DNA from 2 places in the Paenibacillus sp. OAS669 genome. Region 1 is predicted to be linked to the other one. Evidence: riboswitches for the same ligand, from Rfam matches in the RefSeq annotation. Region 1 holds a riboswitch; the other holds the start of a gene.
The links. Region 1 has a riboswitch for ZMP and ZTP ahead of GGC63_RS05495 (bifunctional 5,10-methylenetetrahydrofolate dehydrogenase/5,10-methenyltetrahydrofolate cyclohydrolase). Riboswitches for the same ligand answer to the same signal wherever they lie in the genome.
Positions count from the first base shown of each region.

Region 2: linked by a shared signal. The riboswitch ahead of rpiB (ribose 5-phosphate isomerase B) and the one ahead of GGC63_RS05495 (bifunctional 5,10-methylenetetrahydrofolate dehydrogenase/5,10-methenyltetrahydrofolate cyclohydrolase) in region 1 are both predicted to bind ZMP and ZTP.

Region 1 is NZ_JADBDR010000002.1:19,285-31,698, reverse strand. It holds gene glgB (1,4-alpha-glucan branching protein GlgB) at 1-831, opposite strand, end outside; gene GGC63_RS05520 (peptidylprolyl isomerase) at 1,162-2,286, shown strand; gene GGC63_RS05515 (class I SAM-dependent methyltransferase) at 2,412-3,275, shown strand; gene GGC63_RS05510 (RluA family pseudouridine synthase) at 3,279-3,980, shown strand; gene GGC63_RS05505 (ABC transporter permease) at 4,389-5,138, opposite strand; gene GGC63_RS05500 (ATP-binding cassette domain-containing protein) at 5,131-5,892, opposite strand; gene GGC63_RS05495 (bifunctional 5,10-methylenetetrahydrofolate dehydrogenase/5,10-methenyltetrahydrofolate cyclohydrolase) at 6,123-6,959, opposite strand; ZMP/ZTP riboswitch at 7,023-7,104, opposite strand; gene GGC63_RS05490 (MarR family winged helix-turn-helix transcriptional regulator) at 7,143-7,550, opposite strand; gene GGC63_RS05485 (hypothetical protein) at 7,811-7,978, shown strand; gene gyrA (DNA gyrase subunit A) at 7,975-10,410, opposite strand; gene parE (DNA topoisomerase IV subunit B) at 10,418-12,391, opposite strand.
Region 2 is NZ_JADBDR010000031.1:12,883-25,296, reverse strand. It holds gene glyA (serine hydroxymethyltransferase) at 1-737, opposite strand, end outside; gene GGC63_RS33980 (TIGR01440 family protein) at 822-1,451, opposite strand; gene rpiB (ribose 5-phosphate isomerase B) at 1,483-1,941, opposite strand; ZMP/ZTP riboswitch at 2,041-2,121, opposite strand; gene GGC63_RS33970 (low molecular weight protein arginine phosphatase) at 2,224-2,808, opposite strand; gene GGC63_RS33965 (manganese efflux pump MntP family protein) at 2,927-3,490, opposite strand; gene GGC63_RS33960 (L-threonylcarbamoyladenylate synthase) at 3,750-4,823, opposite strand; gene spoIIR (stage II sporulation protein R) at 4,933-5,730, opposite strand; gene prmC (peptide chain release factor N(5)-glutamine methyltransferase) at 5,887-6,777, opposite strand; gene prfA (peptide chain release factor 1) at 6,782-7,855, opposite strand; gene ychF (redox-regulated ATPase YchF) at 7,895-8,995, opposite strand; gene GGC63_RS33935 (thiol-disulfide oxidoreductase DCC family protein) at 9,233-9,670, shown strand; gene tadA (tRNA adenosine(34) deaminase TadA) at 9,885-10,343, shown strand; gene GGC63_RS33925 (LiaF transmembrane domain-containing protein) at 10,483-11,145, opposite strand; gene GGC63_RS33920 (hypothetical protein) at 11,149-12,240, opposite strand; gene GGC63_RS33915 (zf-HC2 domain-containing protein) at 12,240-12,414, opposite strand, start outside.

The sequences.
Region 1 (12,414 bases):
AAACGACATCGTCCCCCACTGAGGCTTCTCCGCTCTCGAAGGATCCTTGTGCTCATAGAGAGGTTGGCCGTCAAAATGGCGCAGTCCGTGATCATCCTTGACAAAATGACCCGGAACCCAGTCCATAATAACGCCGATTCCGCACTGATGGCATCGGTCCACGAAATACATGAAGTCCTTCGGAGTTCCGAATCGGCTCGTGACCGAATAATACCCGGTAGCCTGATATCCCCATGAGCGATCATACGGATGCTCGGCCAAGGGAAGCAGCTCCACATGCGTGTATCCCATATGCACGACATAGTCGATCAGCTCATCAGCCAGCTCCCGATAGGAGTAATACTGGTCTTCAGGCTTCTTTTTCCATGTTCCCAAATGGACTTCATAAATGTTCATAGGCTGTGCATAGGGGGACTGCTGCTTGTGCTGCCACTCCTGATCATGCCACTCATAGCCCTCCAACGATGTCACACGCGAGGCCGTACCCGGTTTCAGCTCAGAGTAAAAAGCATACGGGTCCGCCTTCCATACCAATGTGCCCTGGGCGGTTACGATTTCGTACTTGTAGTACTCGCCTTCCTTGACTCCCGGAACGAACAAGCTCCATACTCCCCAGGTACTCACCTTACGGAGAACGTGGCTGCTTCCGTTCCAAAAGTTAAAATCCCCAATGACTCGGACTTCACGGGCATGCGGCGCCCAGACGGTAAACCGAACGCCAAGGGTGCCTTCATGTTCCGTAAAATGCGCTCCCAGCACCCGGTAACTGCGGAATAAGCTCCCCTCATGGAAGAGGTAAAGATCTTCCGGACCGGGGATTACGCTCATCATAGGTCATACATCCCCTTTTTGTTCAATTTTGCGGCCTCTATTAATCAAATACTACATCGGGCTGCAAATTCCTTTCCGTACTTTTCAAATTCTACAGCAATTCTGAAAACATCCTTATTTTCCACTACATGGTAAATTTTTATTTCATTTCCTATGTATTCTCGAAGAAAATCTTTATTTTACAAGCTCCGCTAAAAAGCGATCGGATCTCTATAAAATTGACATTAGTTGACCTTTTTCTAACGGGTATGCAGGAAATTGCCGCTTGAGCTTGAATATCTTCTACTGGACTATATCATGAGTTAGTAAAAGAGAGGATGAATTCCCCCAATGAACGACAAGTTTAAAGGGCTCGTGCTTGGACTATCCCTTGGCGTCATGCTGACCGGATCGGTCGCTTATGCGAGCGGGACACAGATTGAAGTATATTTTCAAAACATCAAATATATGTTTGACGGAATCGTGAAAACGCCGACCGAAGAACAGGGTCAAGGGTTTATCTATAACGGGACCACGTATGTGCCGCTTCGTTTCGTCAGCGAAGCCCTCGGCAAGGAAGTCCAATGGGACGGCGATACCCAAACCGTATGGGTCGGCAAAAAAGTCGATATGGCTGCCGTTGTGGCCACCTATGAAGGAGGCCAGGTAACCCGCGGGGATTACGAGAAATTCGCCTACATTCTTCGTATGACCAATCCGCAATACGGTGCCAAAGAACCTGACGATGCATTCAAACAATATGTTATTAACCAGATTATCGCTTCCCGCATCATCAACAGTAAATTAAATGAAACGGACCGCGCGGAAGCTCTCGAGTCCGCTGAAAAGCAAGTCGCGGAAGCCAAATCATTTCTTGACGCTCGTGCGGCTGACATGAGTAAACAAGGAATTACCGAGTCGGATATCCGTAACTATGTTCAGGGTGTGGTAGCTACCCAGACATGGCTCGATTCGACGGCGGACGAGCCTACTGTCAAAGCGGCTTACGACCAGGCGGTGGCAAATAACGACGAGTCCATTATCAGCGCCTCGGTACGTCATATTCTGATTATGAAGGAAGATGACAACGGAAAGGCACGCACGGAGGCCGAAGTTTCCCAAAAGCTTAAGGAGGTTCAGGATAAGCTGAAAAATGGCGGGGATTTCGCTGCATTGGCCAAACAGTACTCCGAAGACCCCGGCTCCAGCGACAACGGAGGCTTGTACACGAACGAGCCTGTAGTCAAATGGACGGATGCCTTCAAGAAAGCGACCATCTCTCTCGAGCTGAACAAAATCAGCGATCCGGTAGAAACCGAGTACGGATACCACATCATCCGCGTAGAGTCTCGCACCACGCGTTCTTATGACGATGTGAAGGAAACCATCAAAAATCAGCTCATTGATAAGAACTACAATCAATTCATGACGAAAGAGCTGCCTGCGTTGATTGAGCATGTAGATTTGCCCAAATAAATAAACACTCCAAAAGACCGGGGACGCTCCCCGGTCTTCTTGCATGGCATTGTGCAAGCAATTAGTGTAAAATGTGGTAGGATCAAAGATATGCATGGGTATAGCCCTAGAAGGAAGGTAACGTCATGTTTGCAGCACACGATTGGAAAGATTATGAATTAATCGATACGGGTAACGGGGAAAAGCTGGAGCGTTGGGGACAAATCGTTCTTCGGCGTCCTGACCCGCAAATCATTTGGCCGATTGGCAAGGAAACCGGTCAATGGCGAAACGCCGATGCCCACTATCATAGAAGCTCCAGCGGCGGCGGTCAATGGGAATATAAACAGGATCTTCCGGAGCGCTGGACCATCTCCTACGATAAGCTGAAATTTCATATCAAGCCGACCAGCTTTAAGCATACCGGTCTTTTCCCGGAGCAGGCGGCGAACTGGAATTGGATGATCGATAAGATTCAGGGGGCCGGACGCAGCATTCGCGTTCTGAATTTATTTGCTTACACCGGTGGAGCCAGCGTAGCCTGCGCTTATGCCGGCGCGGAAGTATGTCATGTGGATGCATCGAAGGGCGTAGTTCAATGGGCCAAGGAAAACCTGCAGCTGTCCGGGCTCGGCGACCGTCCTGTCCGGTTTATTACGGACGATGTCTTCAAATTCGTCCAGCGGGAGCAGCGCCGCGGCAGCCGGTATGACGCCATTATTATGGACCCGCCTTCCTATGGCCGTGGTCCTAGCGGAGAGACTTGGAAGCTCGAAACCAACCTCTACCCATTCGTAGAGTCCTGCATGCAAATTATGTCGGACAAGCCGCTTTTCATGCTGATCAACTCTTACACAACGGGGATTTCGGCAACCGTGCTGAAAAATATTTTGGCCATGTCCATGGGCAGATCCTATGGAGGCAATATTACCTGCGGCGAAATCGGACTCCCGATTACAGCATCCAAGCTTATGCTCCCGTGCGGCATTCTAGGACGCTGGGAGGCTTAACCTATGGGTCAGGCCTCTCTCCCCTCCATTCCGGTATTATATGAAGACAATCATGTAATTGTCGTCGTTAAGCCGGTGAATGTCCCGACCCAAGAGGACCAGTCACAGGATCCGGATTTGCTTACGATGATTAAGCAGGACTTGAAACACAGGCATCAGAAGCCCGGTAACGTCTATTTGGGACTCGTTCACCGGTTGGATCGGCCTGTAGGCGGCGTTATGGTATTTGCCAAAACCTCCAAAGCCGCCTCGCGGCTATCCGATGCCGTTCGAACCCGTTCCATACGCAAAATCTATTCGGCCGTGGTGAATGGCAAGCCGAAACAGCCGCAAGGAACCTTGACCCATTACTTGCTCAAGGACTCCAAGACGAACACCGTTTCCGTAGTGCCGCCCAACAAGCCTGGAGCCAAAGAAGCTATATTGGATTATACGGTTGTCGATCATAGTGAAGGACTCTCTCTTGTCCGGGTTGAGCTTCACACCGGGAGACCTCATCAAATCCGGGTTCAATTCTCTGCGATAGGCTGTCCGCTCGTTGGTGACCAGCGCTATGGCGCTCACCTGACGAAGCCCGGGCAGCAAATCGCTCTTTGGTCAACCGAGCTTAGCTTCGAGCACCCTACTACAAAGGAAACGCTGCGCTTTCGCTCGAATCCGCCCAAAGCGTACCCTTGGTTTCTTTGGGGCGATAGATTCCAGTAATGAGCTAATCTGATCCGCATTGCGGCATCCTTTTTTCATAGCTCAATGAGAGCTTTCCTACTGCATGACATTATGACCAATCACTAAAACAGCGGTTTCCGCTGTCTTCAGGTTGTTTAGAAACCGTGTTTTGTTTGAACTATGCCACATATGGAGGTGGGGTATGCCTCGGAGGAGTTTACGTCCGCCTTTGAAACCCGTGAAAATACCGCTAAATATAGTCTACTTTCACGGGTTTCAATAGCGGCTGGAGGGGCATACCCCACCAGAGTATATTGGCAGTAGTTCAAGCTCTATTGGTTTCCCGACAAACTCAAGACAGCGGTCTCCGCTGTCTTTTTTAACCTCTCCAAGGTCCAAACGGGCAGCCGCCGTTCTTTCCACTTTCAACAGCCGGATCAACCGGACTTATAGCGATCGAAGTCTATCATCTTTCGTAAACCACAGCTTATAGCTTAGTAAGCTTAGTATAATACTAGTTAATGCAGCCGACGATACGAGAGTAAACATAATTAGAATTTGATATTTAACGGCTTGAACCGGATCCGCTCCCGCGACTATCATCCCGGTCATCATCCCGGGCAGCTGGACCAGGCCCACTGTTTTCATTCCGTCAATCGTAGGGATCATGCTGGATTTGACGGATCGCTTCAGCGGTTCGTGTATCGCCTGGCGCGACGTCGCTCCAAGCGACAACAGCACCTCAATTTCCCCCTTGGACGCCTGAACCTCACGCTTCATTTGATTAATGAAGAGGCCGGATACGACCATTGCGCTTCCTATGGTGATCCCGCTGATCGGAATAATATATTGAGGGGTCTTCTCTATGATTCCCAAACCAAGCAGCAGTGCCATGGTTAGCCCTTCCGTCGTAGAAATCGCAATGGCGATTCGCCATCGGATGCCGGAGAGCCCTTTTCCCCTCGAGCCTGCATTCCAGGAAGCTACGGCGATCATCATGCACAAGATGAGAATTAAAAACACTGGCTGCCGGGCGTTAAATACGAATTGAAGCACATAGCCGATGAACAGCAGTTGTACGGCAGAACGGACCGTACCGATAGCAATTTCTTTGCCCAAGCCTAGCTTTTGCCACATCGAAATCAGGATCGTTATGGCAATAAATACAAGCGTGAAGCTTAATGCCACATTATTCATAAGTGCCTCCTTCACCGCACTTTGTGACCTGGAGAAATTTTTGCCCGATTTCCGTATCCGGTCTCTCAAAGAAATCACTGGTTGGACGGTCTTCCAGCAAAGTGTGGTCTGCCATAAACCATACTCTGTGACTCGTTGCACGCGCCTGCTCCAGATCATGGGTAACCCAGATCAGGGAGGTTCCGTATTTCTCATGCCACGCTTGCAGCAGCTTCTCCACAGCCTGTTTGCTGTGCAAATCCAGGGAAGCCGTAATTTCGTCCAGCAGCAGTAGTTGCGGCTGCATCAGCAAGGAACGGACTAACGCTACTCTTTGTTTCTCTCCTCCGGATAAATCCTGCGCGTTCTTGCTCCAATCCATTTCCTCCAGACCAACATTCCGCATCAATTCCATGGCTAATGGCGCATTGAAGGACTGCCGATGCAAAAGACTGACCGTCTTCAGATTATGCTCTACAGAGCCTTCCAGCATGACTGCATGCTGTGCAACGAAGCCAATTTTCTTACGCCAAGCCTGCGGATTCCACTGCGTCGAAACACGCCCCTCGTACCGAATCGTGCCCTCCTCCGCGGCATCCAGCATCGCGATAATCCTCAGAAGCGTGCTTTTTCCTTGACCCGATAACCCTAGCAGTGAGATGATCGAAGGCTCCGCTACGCGTGTGCTAACATTGGAAAATAAACATTTCCATCCTTCCTGCTGCTGGATGCTTTTTTTCAAGCCGTTTATTTCTAAAACCGGATAATCGTTCACTAAGTACCCCTTCCTGCCGCCCAAAAATAAATGTCAGACCGATAACAAAAACTCTATATATTATAACTTTTTCCATAAGGTTTCGCACAGCCCAAACTAATGAGCCCCCTTAAGGTTGGCTTGGCCACGAAGTAGATTCAGGCGCCTTGCGTGAAGCCCCAAAATGTAAATCCTCTATAGATATTGAAAAAACCGTCCAGGAGCATCCTCCCGAACGGTTTTAACCCATCTTATAAGTCGCATCTCTCCGCCGCGTCTACCGTATGCTTCAGCAGTGTCGCAATGGTCACAGGACCTACACCCGCAGGTACCGGAGTTATGGCACCGGCGATACCGAGGCAGGCCTCGTAATCAACATCGCCGACATTCATTTGGTTGTAGCCTGCATCGAGAACAACGGCTCCCTGCTTGATCCAGCTGCCTTGGACGAACCTCGGCTTTCCTACCGCTGCAACGACGATATCCGCCGATCTTACGATGTCGGATAATTGGTTCGTCTTCGAATGACAGATCGTAACTGTGGCATTGCGGTTCAACAGCATCAGGGAGACCGGCTTGCCCAGAATAGGGCTTCGGCCAATTACAACGGCATGTTTGCCTTCGATCGGAAGCTGATACGCATCCAGAATCGCCACAATGGCCGCAGGAGTACAGGACGGGTACAGGCCGAACCCGAATGCCGTCTGCGCAAAACCAAGCGTCGTTACCCCATCTACGTCCTTCTCGATACGAATTGCCTCAAAAGCCGCCCGTTCATCAATATGATGAGGTACCGGATGCTGAAGCAATATGCCGTGGACGGTCGAATCCTCATTCAGCTGCCGAATGACTTCTACTAACTGCTCTGTAGTTGTGCCCGGTTCAAGGTGAATGCGTCTTGATTCCATCCCGAGTCTTCTACAGGCATTTCCCTTCATACGGACATAGGTCTCCGATGCCGGGTCGTCACCTACCAGAATCGTCGCTAAGCACGGGGTTACTCCCCGTTCAGTCAATCTCCTAATTCTTGGTTCCAGCTGCTCCTTGATACGTGCTGCTACACTTGCGCCATCCAAAATGATGCTCATGTTCCGTCATCCTTTCCATTTGGAAGTGGTAAAAACGCAAAAAGGCAAGAGGAGCATTCCTCTTACCTTAGCCCAGGCGTACGGCCACAAATATCCTATGTGCTCCCTCATGGTTCCCCATGTTCCGCCAGTTACACATAGCTCAGTTATCCCTATAATACCCTTAATTTCCCTAGAAGGCAACTAGGCGTTAGCCACTTTTCCGAGCAAATAAACGAGCAGCTGCTGATTATGAGCGGAAATACGGCTCAAATAGCTCTGTAAAAACCGTTCGCGGATAATAACTCCGCGCTCGCACTCCTGTTTCCCTTTGTCCGTCACCTGCACCCAAACGATGCGCCGATCCTTGCCGTCGCGTTCCCTGCTTATTAATCCGGCCTTTTCCATCCGGTCCAGCAATGTAGTGATCGCTGCGGGTGTCGTATCCAGGTATTCTATAAAATCCGACGGCTTCATCCTCTCGTGACCGGACAATAGCTCCAAAACCGTTAGCTGCCCTTCCGTCAAGGTAGGTGACAGCTCGGTTTCCATATGATTGCGCAAATCCTTGGATAATTTCCACCACAACTTAGCAAATTCCTGAGTAATCACTGATCATCACTCCTGCATCTACTATTCTTTGAATCGATTCTCTCTATTGCTTCGTGCTCTGCTATATTAGATCCGAGTTTTCTTGGCTAGTAACCTTATTATACCATTGTCATCGTGCGGTTTAAAGGTTAACAGCATAAATACTTTAAGACATTAAACGATAAAAAAGAGGAACATTAGACCCTATTCAACATATATTGCTACATGGGCTTTTCAAGAGAAGCGGAGCTTGTCAATTCATGCGGAGGAGTGATATGCGAATGGAAACGTGGAAGCAGTTGATTGGAGAAAAGGCGCTGCAAAAAGGAATAATAAACGACCCACAATGGCTGGATAAATTGGATGAGCCCATGCCTGTGTGGGTCGTATTGGAGCTTATGTTGAAATGCTTGGAGCGTTTGGACTCCGATTACAGCAGCTACGATTAATCGATCTTGAGCAGATCCGTAATCATATCCGTTTTGGAGATAGGAACGGCTTGCCGTCCGGTTGATTTACGCTGTTCAATCGGCGTGCTTTCCGACGAGAAGGATACCCGTTCACCGCTTTGCAATACCGCGGTAAGCAGAATCTCTTCTTTCACGGCATATGCCTTCACCAATGCTGTTCCGTTAGGCTTGACCCGTTTGCCGTCCTTGAATTCGAACGTGATTATTCCTTTACCGCCCCGGCCTTGAACCGGATAATCCAGGATCAGTGAACGCTTGGCATACCCGAGATCGGTGACGACAAGCAGTTCGCCCTCCTCCCCATCAATCCACTCAGCGCTGATGACTTCGTCATCATCCTTTAACTGAATTCCGCGAACCCCGGCTGCGGCGCGTCCCATCGGGTTCACTTCATCCTCTCTGAAACGGATAGCCATTCCTTGCTTCGTTACAAGAAGAATATCTTGATCATTCGTACTGACGCGAACGTCCAGGATCGCATCGTTCTCTCCTACCTTGCTGGCTACGATGCCGATCGAGCGATTCGTCATGTATTCCTTCAGCTCCGTACGCTTCACCTGTCCCCGCTTACTTACGAATACAAGCGATTTGCCCGGTTCGTCAAAATCCCGTACCGGAATGACGTTGACGATCCGATCCTCTTTAGGCGTAGGAATGACATTGACTATGGCCGTTCCGTTTTCCTTCCATTTATACTCTGGGACCTGATGCACCGGCAGGAGGTAATACTGGCCTCTCTGCGTAAAGATTAACAGGTTATCCAGTGTGTTCACTTCCAGCAAATAACGTACATAATCGCCTTCCTTCAAGCCGGTCTTCTCCAGTTCCCCACCGGAACGGGTAAAAGAAAGCTTGCTCGTCCGTTTAATATAGCCTTCGTTGGATAGGGTAACAAAAACATCCTCGGCCGATACCATGACCTCCAGATTGACCTTCAGCTCCTCAACCTCGTTCTGAATGTCGGAACGGCGGTCGATGCCGTATTTATTACGAATTTCGGTCATTTCATCCTTAATGACCGCCATGAGCTTCTTCTCGCTGCCCAGAATACCGCGCAGCTGCGCGATCGTCTTCTGTACGTCCTTCAATTCCTTTTCAATCGCATGAATCTCCAGATTCGTCAAGCGGTACAGCTGCAAGGTAAGAATGGAATCCGCCTGGCGCTCGGTAAAGCCGAATTGGGAAACCAAGTTGTTTTGTGCGTCTTGACGGTTCTTCGACGCTTTAATCGTCGCAATGACTTCATCCAGGATGTTTAGCGCCTTGGCTAGGCCTTCGAGTACATGCGCGCGGTCTTCAGCCTTCTCAAGCTCATATTGGGAGCGAAAAGTCACAACTTCCTTCTGATGCTGGATATAGGCTTGCAGAATCTCTCTGACACCCAGCTGCTTCGGCGTTTTGTTTACAATCGCCACCATATTGAAGTTATAGGTGACCTGCAAATCCGTCTTTTTGAACAAGTAGGCCAAGATACCTTGCGCATCGGCCTCCTTCTTCAGTTCCACTACGATGCGCAGACCATCGCGGCCGCTCTCGTCTCTTACGACGGAGATGCCCTCGATTTTTTTCTCCAGACGGATATTCTCCATCGCGGTGACCAGCCTCGACTTCACGACCTGGTACGGAATCTCCGTAATAACAATCTGCTGGATGCCGCCGCGCAGCGTCTCAATCTCGGTCCGTGATCTTAGATGTATGCGCCCTTTGCCCGTTTCAAATGCCTCGCGAATTCCCTCGGAGCCCATAATAATGCCGCCTGTAGGGAAATCCGGACCTTTCATGACCTGCATCAGCTCGTCGATCGGCATCGCAGGCCGATCCATCAAAGCTATGCACGCATCAATAACCTCTCGTAAGTTATGAGGAGGAATTTCCGTTGCAAAGCCGGAGGAAATCCCGCTGACTCCATTGACAAGCAGGTTCGGATAGCGTGCAGGAAGGACTACAGGCTCCTTCGTTGTGTTATCGAAGTTGTCCTTGAACAGCACCGTACGCTTCTCGATATCCCGCAATAACTCCATCGCGATTTCTGACAGTCGGGCTTCGGTATAACGCATGGCCGCGGCCGGATCATCATCGATCGAGCCCCAGTTGCCATGGCCGTCAACCAGCATATGGCCCATCTTCCACGGCTGCGCCATCCGTACCATACCTTCATAGATCGCAGCGTCTCCGTGGGGGTGATAGTTACCCATAACGTCACCGACCGTTTTGGCCGACTTGCGGTACGGTTTATCCGGGGTGTTGCCCGAATCATACATCGCATACAAAATACGTCTTTGCACCGGCTTCAAGCCGTCCCGCACATCGGGAATCGCACGGTCTTGAATAATATATTTAGAATAGCGACCGAACCGGTCGCCAACGACTTCTTCCAAAAATGCGGGTAAAAAATTTTCCAGTATCGTCACGACTCACCTACTCCTCGAACTCGGTAAAGTTGACATTCTCGACAATCCAACGCTTCCGCGGGTCTACTTTTTCCCCCATTAGCGTCGAAACGCGCCGTTCCGCTTTAGCCGCGTCCTCAATCTTCACCTGCAGCAGCGTCCGGGTTGCCGGGTCCATCGTCGTTTCCCACAATTGATCCGGATTCATCTCCCCTAAGCCTTTGTAACGCTGCAGTTCCACGTTTTTGCCCAATTCCTTGGTCAGTACATGGAGCTGCTCATCCGTCCACGCGTAGCGGACTGTAGTATTTTTCCCTGATTTCTTCGTCAGCTTATACAGCGGCGGCTGAGCAATAAATACTTTGCCTGAATCGATCAGCGGCTTCATATAGCGATAGAAGAACGTAAGCAGCAGCACTTGAATATGAGCGCCATCCGTATCGGCATCCGTCATAATAATGATCTTCGCATAGTTGCTTTCCGATGCGTCGAATTCCGGTCCTACGCCAGCCCCGATGGTGGCAATGATCGCCTTATACTCGTCGTTCTTCATGATGTCGAGCAGCTTGGCCTTTTCCGGATTCATCGGTTTTCCCTTGAGCGGCAGGATCGCCTGATGCTTCGAATCCCGCCCCTGCTTGGCAGAGCCGCCGGCGGAATCACCTTCCACGATAAACAGCTCATTACGCGAATAATCCTTGGATTGAGCCGGCGTCAGCTTGCCGCCCAGATTGGAGCTTTCGCTCTTTCCTTTCTTGCCGCTGCGCACTTCTTCACGCGCCTTCCGCGCGGCTTCGCGGGCCTTGGCGGATTGAACGGCTTTTTTCATAATCATTTGCGCTACTTGGGGATTTTCCTCCAGGAAAACCGCCATCTTATCCGATACGACGGAATCGACTACGCTGCGGGCCGAAGCGCTGCCCAGCTGATCCTTCGTCTGGCCGACAAATTCTACTTCCCCCATCTTAATGTTGATTACGCACATCATGCCTTCGCGCAGGTCCTGGCCGTCAAGGTTTTTATCCTTTTCCTTCAAGATGCCCGATTTTCTGGCGTAATCGTTCATAACACGGGTATATGCCGTTTTGAAGCCCGTTTCATGCGTACCGCCGCCGCGGGTCGGAATCGAGTTCACGAAGGAAACGATCGTTTCGGTATAGCCGTCATTGTACTGCAGCGCCACTTCGACCTCGATATCGTCCTTCTCGGCGCTAAAATGAATCACTTCATGCAGCACATTTTTTTCTTCATTCAAAAACTTGACGAACTGGCTGGCGCCGCCCTCGTATTGAAACGTCTCCTGTTTATCGGAACGCTCGTCCTTAATCGTCACCTGCAAGCCGGAATTAAGAAAGGCAATCTCTTGTAAGCGCTCCAGCAGCGTATCGTAGTTAACAGACGTTCCGCCCTGGAACACCCTTTTGTCCGGTTTGAACGTTACTTTGGTTCCTGTCTGCCGGGTGTTGCCAATGACCTCAAGACCGGTTGTCGGCTCGCCGACATGCTCTACGCCTTTGTCGTCAACCCAATACTCAAACCGTTGACGATGAGTTTTACCTTCCCGATAGATAGTAACCTCCAGCCATTCAGACAACGCGTTCGTAACGGAAGCACCTACGCCGTGCAAGCCCCCCGATTTCTTGTATCCTCCTCCGCCAAACTTGCCTCCGGCGTGCAGAATCGTAAAGACGACTTGCGGCGTAGGGATTCCTATCTTGTGCATGCCTGTTGGGATCCCGCGGCCATTATCCTGAACCGTTATCGATTGGTCCTTATGTATCGTCACGTCGATTTTTGTACAAAATTTGGCAAGATGCTCATCGACGGCATTATCGACAATTTCCCAAATCAAATGGTGCAAACCCGAAGTGCTTGTACTGCCTATGTACATTCCCGGTCTTTTGCGGACCGCCACAAGTCCTTCGAGTACTTGTATATCATCGGCGCCGTAGTCCGTGCGCTCGGTGGTGGAGTCGGTAAACAAATCTACCTGTTCCGTCATCGAAGCCCCCCCTTTACTCCTGA
Region 2 (12,414 bases), on a different contig from region 1:
ATAGCTGCTGCCCAAGACTTGCGGCACAGGATCATACCGCCGCGAGGACCGCGAAGCGTTTTATGTGTAGTTGTTGTAACAAAATGAGCGTATGGCACTGGGTTTGGATGCAGTCCCGCTGCAACCAAGCCTGCGATATGAGCCATGTCTACCATGAGCAGGGCGCCGACATCGTTAGCGATTTGGCTCAAAGCTTCGAAGTCGATGATACGCGGATACGCGCTGGCACCGGCAACGATCATACGAGGCTTATGTTTGAAAGCGGCTTTGCGCACTTCATCATAGTCGATGCGGGAATCGGATTCTCTTACACCGTAAGCGACGAAGTTGTACAACAGACCGGATGCGTTAACCGGGCTGCCGTGAGTCAAGTGACCGCCGTGAGCCAGGTTCATACCCAATACGGTATCGCCAGGCTGCAGAGCTGCCAGATAAACCGCCATATTCGCTTGAGCTCCGGAGTGAGGCTGAACGTTCGCGTGCTCTGCGCCGAACAATTCTTTGGCACGGTCGCGGGCGATGTCCTCCACGATATCAACGTACTCGCAGCCGCCATAGTAGCGGCGTCCTGGATAGCCTTCCGCATATTTGTTCGTAAGGACCGTACCCATAGCCTGCATAACCGCTTCACTGACAAAATTCTCGGATGCGATCAATTCGATTTTGTCGCGCTGACGGCCGATCTCCAGATTCATAGCCTCAACGATTTTCGGGTCTTGCTTGCGTAATTGTTCCACAGTAAGTTCCTCCTCGGGATGAGCTTATATTTTTAATAAAGAGAAAAATTCCCTGCTTAAACAAAACCATGAGTTACTCGTTCGTCAAGTACACGAGCCAGCCCCTTGCGGTTCAGCGCTGTCCATATCATAAACCGCGCGTGCGCCTCCGATAAGCTTCGGACGGGTATAGGCAGCAAGAATGGACGCATGTCCAATCATTCGGATCGACGGTTTGAACGGAACCGCCACTCTCTTCAGATGCATCCCGATGAGCGTGCCTCCGATATCAATGCCGGCATGAGCCTCGATGGTCTCAACGACACAAGCCTGCGGCAAGTTTTTAAACGCATAGGAAGCCATGGAGCCGCCTGCTCTGGGCACCGGAATAACGGAAACCGGATCGAGCCGGTACTCCTTCATCGCTTCTCGTTCAACTACCAGAGCCCGGTTCAAATGCTCGCAGCATTGATAAGCCGGATAAAAGCGGACTTCCTTCCGCACGGCCTCCATGGCCGCAAACAGCTGTTCCGCCACTTCCTCCGTACCGGACGTTCCGATATGCTTGCCGAGCACCTCGCTTGTGCTGGTTCCGAAGACGATAATCTGCCCTGCTTCAATATGCCCCGCCTGTATCAGCTCGCGAAGCGCCTGCTCCATATGGCCGCGAATGGCGCTTATGTCCAATGATGCTGGTTCCGCTGCAGCCTGCCGGAATTGTTCTGCGTTGTCCATCATGAATCGCCTCTTTCGTCAGGCTTTCCGCTTACGGATGAAGCGAGTACTTGTCTTCCAACGCCTTGACTTTGTTAATGCGATTTTGGTGGCGTTCCCCTTGCGAGAACTCGGTTTCCAGCCAGACTTTCACGATCTCCTGCGCAACGCCCGGGCCAATAACTCTCTCTCCCATGGCAAGCACATTCGTATCGTTATGCTCGCGTGTCGCCTTAGCCGAGAACAAGTCATGCACCAATGCACAGCGGATGCCAGGCACTTTGTTGGCGGCAATCGTCATGCCGATCCCTGTGCCGCAAACTAGAATCCCTTTGTCGGCTTGACCCGAAACCACTTGATCACAGACGGCAATGGCATAATCCGGGTAGTCGACGGAATCTGTGCTGTTGTAGCCCATATCCGCCACCTGATGACCCAATGATTCAATATAGCCCACCAATTCATCCTTCAAACGAAATCCTGCATGATCTGCACCAATAGCAATTTTCATATTGTCCTTCGCCTCCTAACATAGTTAGCTCCATTATAACCGATAGATAGCCGAAACACGAAAAAAGAGCATGCAGCGTGCTGTATCCAGCACAACGATGCTCTTTGCCCAGGCGACCGGCCGTGTACCTTGATGCTCCACTGTGGTTAAACCCACTCGTCGCCAGTTACATCAAGGCCCTACATTGTACCTTTATCATAGCGGAAATAGCGTCTTGTGTAAAGCCTAAAAAGTGAGTCCAATTCCCGAACACACGGATGGCTAATGAATCAGGAAAATCCGTTACCTTGCCGCTTTCAGCTTATGGATCAGCTTCAGCAGCGCGGCCTCAATCTCCGCTGCGCACGCTCGATATTGAGCTAAGGAGCCCCCGAACGGATCGGCAATATCGTAATCCGGAAGCGTGCGCTCCAGCGTCAAGATTCGTGCCCTCTCCTCATCGGTTACCTGCTGGGACAATGCCCGTTTCACCTGCAAATCGGCAATCAGCCGTTCCATCTCCGCTATGCGACCGGCGGCTTCCGGATCGTCCTCCACGTACTCTTTCAGCGTATATATTTTATCGACGAACTCCGGATATTTGCCTATTGCGTGCTGCTTATGTCCCGACGTCATCGTCAGCACCACGTCAGCCCACGCAATCAAATCGCTCGATAACGCGCTGGAGGTCATGCTGCAATCCGATCCATGCTCCTTTAATACGGCTGCCGCATGATGGGATACCGGTGTGCCGTTATAAGCTGCAACCCCCGCCGAGCGGACTTCAAGATGGTGCAAATCATGTTCCGCCAGCAGCTTCCGGAGCAAGCCTTCAGCCATCGGACTGCGGCAGGTGTTGCCGGTACAAACGAATAAGATTCGATTCATCTGGGATCCCTGCCTTTACTATTCAATATAGGCTGTAATCAGCCTTCCCTTTTATTGTACCTCAAATGTTTGAAAATAGGGAACGGTCGAGCCATGGTTTTCAAAAATTAGGCCGGTTTTATAATAAAAAATGCACGCCGAAGGCCAATAAAATAACTCCGCCCATCGCTTCGCCATACTCACCGATCCATCGTCCCATCTTGCTGCCCAGCAAAAGGCCGATAATGGACATGATCCCTCCAACGGTTCCGAACATGATCACGGTCAACGCCATATCCCCGGCAAACATGCCAAGAGAGACGCCGACAGAAAAGGAATCGATGCTGACGCTGAGCGCAAAAAGAAGCAAGCCTCCCAGCGTACGGTGATCGATGGATTTTACTTCTTCCCCTTTCAAGGAGCTGTACACCATATGAATGCCGAGAAGCAGCAGCAGCGCCCCTCCGACCTTGGTGGCAATGCCGCCCATCAAAGAGCTGACGTAGCTGCCCGTAAACATGCCCATCAGCGGCATAACCATATGAAATACAGCAATGACAAAGCTGAGCTTAGCAATGTCCAGCTTGCGTATGCCCTTCATCCCTATGCCAATGCCGAGCGATAGAGCATCCAGTCCCAAAGCGATAGCCATGATCAATATAGCGATAAACTGCCCCACCATTAGCGGAGATGTCCAATCCATTCTATACTCACCCCTTGTCCCCGTCCCTAATCAACATATGCGGACGAGTCCAGAATCATGACTGGGAGAGAGCTAACGGATCGGTTCCACTTCGGAGTATACGGACAAACTCGCAATTCACTGCCATTTTTCGCAATAACAGCCGGATTTATTCATGTATATCCTAGCGAGGGCTGGATAGATGTGAAGCGGTTCTGCATGGTATGTATGTTAAAAAATGCACCGGCAACGCCCTACAGGCGAAATGCCGGTGCATCCATCAGACATGAATGATACGGTCTCCGGCCGCCTTGCGCAGCCGGTTCATAATCGCGGCCCCGATGCCCTCCTCGGGGCATGTTTCCCCCACGATGAAGTGGATACCCGCTTCATCGAACTCGCGCAGCGCGGCGTACAGCCCGTGCGCCAGCGATTCCAGGTCGCCGACGCTTCCGCAGGCGACGATATGGTCCGCGCGCAGCAGCGGGGCGTGCTCACGGTACGTGAGAACGCCTGTGCGTTCCCCGCGCGCGTGCGCTTCGTCGAGCTCGCGCTGGATGCGAGCGAGCACCCGTTCAGGAGCATCGCCCTGAACAAGGGTCATTACGCCGCGCGGGGCGTAATGCGTGTACTTCATCCCCGGCGCGCGGGGTGCCGCGGAGGGCTCTTGGTGCGCTGAGGCTTCGCGCACCGTGATACCGGGCAGCGCCTCGCGAAGCTGCGCTGCCGTAATGCCGCCGGGCCGCAGAATGTGGAGCACACCGCCGCTGGCTTCGCCTGCGGCTGGAGTGTACTCCACCACCGTGGACTCGACGCCGACCCCGGTCGGCCCCCCGTCCACGATGCCGTCGATGCGGCCAGCGAGATCCTCCAACACATGCTGCGCTTGTGTTGGGCTGGGCCTGCCCGAGCGGTTAGCGCTCGGCGCGGCCACAGGGCAGCCTGCAGCGGCAATCAGCTGCAGCGCCACCGGATGGTCGGGCATCCGCAGCCCGACCGAATCCAGCCCCGCGGTGACGAGCGGGGACAGAACGCCTGGCCGGACGGGCAGCACGACCGTGAGCGGCCCCGGCCAGAAGGCGTCCAGCAAACGCGAAACGGCCTCATCCGGAGAAGCGGCGAGCTCCTCTACTTGAGACCGGTCTGCGATATGGACGATAAGCGGATTATCCGAAGGCCTTCCTTTGGCCTTGAAAATTTGTTCAACGGCTCTCGTTTGGCGGGCGTCAGCCCCCAAGCCGTATACCGTTTCCGTAGGAAACGCTACAAGCCCTCCCTGCTTCAGGGTCTGTGCCGCTTCCGCCAACGATTCCGGCTGCGGCTGCTCGGGCGAGACCTTCCAGTATGCTGTCATCCTTACTCCACCCTTAATCCATTTTCCATGCGTCCCTTAATCCGTTCAGTCCTCGATTTCTTGCGAGGACTACCCATTATTCCTGCAAGTCTATACCCACTACATAGGACTACGCAAACAGCGAGCCTAGCTTCTTCATCAAATCCCAAAGAAAGAAACGAACTTCCGGCTGCTCCGGTTGTACATCGGCCTTAGCCACTGCAGTCTTGCCTGCGGCTGGCGCTGCGCCTTTTGTCTCGGCTGCCTTATTAGCCGTTTTGGCCGTTTTCGCGTCTTTACCTGTTTTAACCTCTTGGTGATCCTTCGCTTTATTCGCAGATTCCTTCTCCGCCTCAGGCACCGCTTCTGCGCGGACCTCATTCGGATTTTTGGCGATAACCTCCGAATCTACGAAGCACAGCGGAGGAAACAGGACGCACCACCAGTTTTGTCCTTCTGCATTACCGATGGAGACGCGAAGCGCCTCATAATTGCCCGCAGGGTATACTTGGTTTCCGTACATTTTGGTTGGGAACGGAACAACGCCAAGCTCAACCTGATAAGCATAGTCAAATCCGTTTTTGCGGAGCGTCTGCCCCACCAATTCACTCAGCTCAGGCAAATGGCTGCGGACCGTTTGTCTTGCTTCCTCAATCGTTTGCGGACCGGTAACCCACTGCTGCATTTGTTCCACGATAGCATCACGAACTTCTCTTTTTATCCATTGATCGGATGGTGAATCCGAATTAGCCAATATACGAAGTCGTATCGATTCTTGAGGGATTACCCCCTCTGTACTGGCGGAAGCACTCTCTGCCTTGGAGGCAAACACAACCGTATTTTCCTTTTGGGCTTCCCAACAAAACATTAATAGAATAAGTGCAAAAGCTATATAAAAATATCGAACCCGGGAAGTTCTTCTCACCATGGCTTGTCGCCCCTCTCGTATCGCTTCATAGCTTTAGTATGAACCGATCCGAGAGGTTTTAAACCTAGCAATCTAACAATTTTTACTAGAGAGAATAGATTGTGCCTCTCCTTGCCCAACCACCTGGCTTTTATGCTGATCCGGGCACTACGTCCCTTATCTCCGCTTCCAAGCTATAACATGCCGGTCAATTCCCGCCAAGTCGGGAACCAACCGAATCCCGTCCCAAGCCTCTACTGCGGCAAGCATGTCCGACACCGCCTTGGCTTGCCCCATGCCGACTTCCAGTCCGACAAGGAAGGGCATCGAGGTCAGCTCCTTCAGCTGAGCAATGAGACGCCGATACAGCACGAGACCGTCCTTCCCGCCATACAATGCGGAAGCCGGCTCGAACAAGCGCACCTCGGGCATCAATCCCCCCTCATCCTCCTCGGGTATATAGGGAGGATTGGATACAACCGCATCAAGGCGCAGCCCTTGTTGGATATAGGGTGCCAGCAGATCCCCCTCCAGGAACGAGATCTTTCCCGCCACTCCCAGGCGTTCTGCATTTGCCTTTGCAACCGCAAGCGCAGCAGACGATATATCCGAGCTCATCAGACGCCAGGATGGACGCTCCGCGGCAAGACTTACGGCTATCGCTCCGCTTCCCGCTCCTATGTCAGCAACAAGTGGAGATGCCTCTTGTGAAGGCCACAGCTCAGTTCCGAGCATAACCACTTGTTCCACTAGCAGCTCGGTTTCCGGACGCGGGATAAGCACGGCCGGCGTCACCTTGAAGGTACGCCCGTAGAAATCCTGTTCTCCGATAATGTATTGGACCGGCTCTCCTGCCGCTTTACGCTTCAACAGCTCGTACCATTGCCCTTCAAGTTCCACGGGGAACATTTCCTGCCAGCGAAGCAGCATTTCACTGCGGCTCCACCCCAGCAGATGCTGGAGCAGCAGCTCGGCGCAATTGGATGCTTCACTCACTTCATGCCCCTGTAAAAAAGAAGAAGCCTCAACATAGGCTTCACGAATCGTCAACTTCCGTTCGACGGTCATTGGTTTACACTTGTTCCCCTTTATCCATAAGCTCCGATTGGGCAGCAATCGTCAAGGAAGAGATGATCTCATCCATATCGCCGTTCAATACAGCATCCAAACGATGGAGCGTCAAACCGATACGATGGTCGGTCACACGGCTTTGTGGGAAGTTATAGGTTCTAATGCGTTCGCTTCGATCTCCTGTACCCACTTTGCTTTTCCGCTCACCAGCATACTTGGACATTTCTTCCTGCTGCAGCTTATCGAAAATCCGGGCACGAAGCACCTGAAGTGCTTTTTCTTTATTGGAGTTCTGCGACTTTCCGTCCTGACATGTCGCAACAATGCCCGTCGGTACGTGGGTTACCCGAACCGCCGATTTTGTCGTGTTAACGGACTGTCCGCCGGCACCGCTGGAACAGAACGTGTCGACGCGGATATCGTTATCGTTAATTTCGATATCGATATCTTCCATTTCCGGCAGCACCGCAACGGTAGAAGTCGATGTATGAATCCGTCCGCCCGACTCTGTCGTCGGAATACGTTGAACCCGGTGGGCGCCGCTCTCGAATTTCAGCTTGCTGTAGGCTCCCTTGCCGTTTACCATGAAAATAATCTCTTTGAAGCCGCCGAGATCATTCATGCTGACATCCATAATTTCCGTTCTCCAGCCTTGTGTATCGGCGTACTTCGTGTACATCCGGTATAGATCGGCTGCAAATAACGCCGCTTCATCGCCGCCTGCGGCGCCGCGGATTTCGACGATAACGTTTTTGTCGTCGTTAGGGTCCTTCGGAAGCATCAAAATTTTGATGCGCTCCTCGAGCTCCTCCTTGCGCTGGGACAGCTCCTCCAGCTCCATTTTGACGAGCTCGCGCATTTCATCGTCCAGCTTCTCATTTTGCATGGCCCGCGCCGCCTCGTACTGCTCTACAACACCTTTATATTCCGTATAAGCCTCGTAAGACTCTTGTAGGTCGGATTGCTCCTTGGAGTACTCCCGCAGCTTTTTCGTATCGCTCGTTACATCCGGATCACACAGCAGCTCGCTTAGTTTTTCATAGCGGTCCGCAAGTGATTGCAGTCTGTCTAGCATCATCATTCACCCCTTATGTCTCTTCAGATAGTATATAGTTTAGACGTTGAAACGGAAGTGCATAACATCGCCGTCCTGCACCACGTAATCTTTCCCTTCCAGGCGAAGCTGTCCTTTTTCTTTCGCTGCGTTCATCGAGCCCGCATTGATCAAATCATCATAGCTGACAACCTCTGCACGGATAAACCCGCGTTCGAAATCGGTATGGATGACTCCAGCCGCTTGCGGAGCCTTCATGCCCTTGCGGATGGTCCATGCACGAACCTCCTGAACTCCAGCGGTGAAATAAGTATACAAGCCAAGCAGCTTGTAGGCAGCCTTGATCAGACGATTCAAACCGGATTCCTGCAGCCCGAGCTCCTCCAGAAACATCTCTTTGTCTTCGCCTTCAAGCTCGGCAATTTCGGATTCTACCTTGGCGCTGATGGGAACAACCTCTGCTCCTTCCAGAGCAGCGTATTCACGCACCTTTTGAACCAAAGGATTATCATCCGCATTGGCTACTTCTTCTTCGCTCACATTAGCCGCATAGAGCATCGGCTTCATCGTCAGCAGGTGAAGATCGCGGATCAGCAGCTTCTCGTCATCACTCAAATCTACGCTGCGGGCCGGCTTATCGTTATACAGCGCCTCTTTCACCCGCTCCAGACACTCCACTTCAGCCGCGTATTTTTTGTCGCCGCTTTTCATATTTTTACGGGAACGCTCAATCCGCTTCTCAACTGATTCTACGTCAGCCAGGATCAGCTCCAGGTTGATCGTTTCGATATCGCTGATAGGATTGACCGTACCGGACACGTGTGTAATGTTCTCATCCTGGAAGCAGCGGACAACGTGAACGATAGCGTCCACTTCCCGGATGTGGGCAAGGAACTTGTTGCCCAGTCCTTCGCCGCGGCTAGCACCCTTAACAAGTCCTGCAATATCTACAAATTCAAATGCCGTAGGAACGACATTTTTAGGAACAACCATCTCCGTCAACTTGACCAGCCGCTCATCGGGAACCTCTACTACCCCTACGTTCGGATCAATCGTACAGAAAGGATAGTTCGCCGACTCAGCGCCCGCTTGCGTAATCGCATTAAATAAAGTGGATTTGCCAACGTTCGGCAGGCCCACGATCCCAGCTTTCAAAGCCATGTATAGGACAACTCCTTAATCATCGTTATTCAATATCCCTAAATAGTTATTATATCGCACATATAGGGTCCCTGTCACCTTGCCTCTTCTATTTCCAGCAAAAATCATGGAATGTGCAGACGCCTTTCACAGGAACCTATATCTTCCAATCTTTATTTCGTTGTCGCTATGGGCATTAACGAGGCGAGCAGATCGCAGTATAATAGGAGTATCCTCTATTGAAACCAGGTGAGCGCAATGAAAACCCGATGCCAGGATTTAAGTCATGATTCCGATACATTCAAGCATCCCATTATGCTATTTGACGGGGAATGCCGTTTTTGCAGCGGCTCGGTTCAGCTCATTATCCGGCTGGATCAAAAGGACGTTTTTCGTTTTGCGCAGCTGCAATCCGACACGGCCCAGTCCCTGCTTCCACCGGATATCAAGAACGATCCGTCGATGGATTCCGTCATTTTGCTCGACCAAGGCTTCGTCTATACGCATTCCGACGCTATGCTGCAAATTTGCAGACGATTAGGGCGAGGTTGGGCACTACTTTCTGTATTAAAGTATGTTCCGGTTTCCTTGCGGGACTTTCTGTACCGTTGGGTGGCCAAAAGACGGTATAAGCTGTTCGGCAAGCAGGAGCACTGCATGATTCCGACGGCTGAAATCCGCCGTAAATTTATATGAGACCGCCTTCCCGGCTACAGGCTCCTTATCCCCATCTGGGGATAGTGACTTGAATAAATCGAGGGAACTTGCGGAACTATCCCCAATTTTCTACAATAAAATGTGCATAACAACCCGGTTATCCACAAGGTTATCCACAGCATGTTAACAAATCGAATACTTGTTCGTCAGCATTGGCCTGTGAATAAGTTGATCATAGAAACGAGGTGCCTGTGTGCAACAACATATTCCTTTTATGAACGCTGCAATTGATGAAGCCCGCAAAGCCGAGGCACTGCTCGAAGTCCCGATCGGTGCCGTGGTCGTGTGGAACGACACCATTATCGGCCGCGGCCACAATCTCCGCGAGACAACCAAGGATCCACTGGCACATGCTGAGCTCATAGCCATCAAGCAAGCCAGCGAGTATTTAGAGGCATGGCGGCTTCTCGATTGCCGATTATATGTGACTTTGGAGCCCTGCCCCATGTGCGCGGGTGCCATCGTTCAAGCCAGAATTCCACAGGTGATTTACGGAACGACCGATCCCAAGGCCGGCTGCGCAGGGACCTTGATGAACCTGCTGCAGGAAGAACGGTTCAATCATCGCGTCGAGGTGATTTCCGGTGTCCTTCAGGAGGAATGCAGCAGCATGCTGACCCAGTTTTTCCGCCGTTTAAGAGGGAAGGCATAATCAGGACAAGACGTCCATCAGGTTATTTTATCTAGACAAACGTTATGTTAAGCCAAAAGGTCCCCACATAATACAGCCTAAAACGCTGTACAGGAAAAAAAGCAGGAGATTCGGATGCTTCCGACTCCTGCTCTTTCTTTCAAGATATGATACTGTTGTCCAATCCTCTCATCTCCACCTGCACTCCCTCCGGCAGCACTACGGTAACGGTCATCCAAGGATAATAGGATTGCAGCCCCCGCTCCGAAGGAAGCCGTTTGATCTGCACATACATGATCTCGCCGGCCGTATGTACGGAGACCACCTGGTCCTTGTCCAATGGACGTGATTGCTCTCCCCCTTTGATCCGTTCACGAAAGGTCCCGAATACCTGAATGGAGCGTTCCGTCGATTTATCAATTTTCACACTCTGATCTCCTGATTGGACAACGATTTTTTTCACGCCGTCTCCCAATGCTTCCTTCACTGTCGGCAAATCCCTGGTTTCCTCCGTCGCTCCCAGCATGGATCGAATTTCGCCCAAAATGCCGACAGACGCCAGCAGCGTAAACCCGAGGCAGCCGATGCAGATCACTCCAACAAAGAACAGGCTCATAAAGTCGTAATGAAGCATGCTGTTTTCTTTATTCGAGAATAATAAATAGATAATAATCTCAAGCCCAAGCAAAACAAAGATGATGGGCCACCAGGCGATAAACGCATCGAAGGCCTGGATTCCTCTCCATTGGGACATGAACAGGATGACCCCCAGCAGGATCAAGGTCAAGCCCATCGATAGAGTCCCTACACGCCATTTTTTCATAGGCTATCCGTCCTTTCGATTTTTGCTTCCGATGAGCAGTCGAAGACCGCCGCCGATCAAGATTACGGATACAACAAAGGTCTGAAAATATTGGTGGAACAGTATGGAGATCCGTTCTTTGGGGAACATCCGGTCCAAGGCGTTCAGGATCACTTCATCGGCCAAATAATATCCTCCCAAAACCAGCAATCCTATGCCGACCCATTTTTGATGATTCATCAACCAATCGACGAAGGGAAGGTCCTTCAGTTCCTCCCGTCCCTGCTTGGAAATCTGCTGCAGCGCGTCAAAGAAGCTATAGAACCATAAAATCGGAATCAAGAACAAGAAAATCGATAAACGAAGCACATCCATAATATAGATGAGCAGCAGGAACGCGGCCATGAGCTGAAGCCCTCTTTTTTGGAGGCCAAGATACATATGTCCCGCTCCCGGAACGATAGACAGGAAGGTGGCGATCATCTTGCTCTTTCTGCCATCCTCACGGCTTTCCTGAAAATCCTCGAAGAAGGTCTGGTCTACAAGCGGCTCCCCCCGCTGTTTCTTGTTCAGCTGCTGCACACAATCGAACATGGAGTACAGCCACACGATGGGCAGGATGCACAGAAAAGCCAGAAATCCGTCTCTATGCGTCAGCACTGCGACGAAGATAACCATCGCCAAGGTTCCGAAGAATGCGATTAAGAAAGCTAATCCCCGCTGCATCAGGCCAAGCTGAAAATGTCCAAGACCTGGGATGAACGACAGAACAATGGCGGCAAAACGATCATTCCCGCTGTGCTGTGGTACCATGAGCATTCCATCTTCCGTGTTCGATGGGGCAGCAGCCAAAGCAGGCACTCGGCCCCGGGCTATTGCTATAACCATATCGATCATATTGACGATACCGAAGAACATGGCAACCCCCATCAGAAAGGCGAGGAATTCGCCGCTACGCCGGTATTCCCCGGTCAGAACGAGCAGAAACATCAAGGAAACCGGCCCAAAAAAACCAATGCCGTAAATAACAGCCCTTACCAAACGATTCAAATATAAGTGCCCCATGCCGGGGATAAAAGATAACAGCAGCGCTGTCATCGCACTTTTAGGTTTCATTATCGCGTTCCCCCTCTTTCATGTTTGGGCTGAATCGAGTCCAATACCCCGATCGTTTTTTCCATTATTTTTTGGGATACGGATGAACGGCTCTCCTCTTGCACCCACGGTCCGGCCTCTATGTTAGTTTCTGCAGAGCCCACCTTATCCATCAAGGTCTGGAAGGTGCTCGTT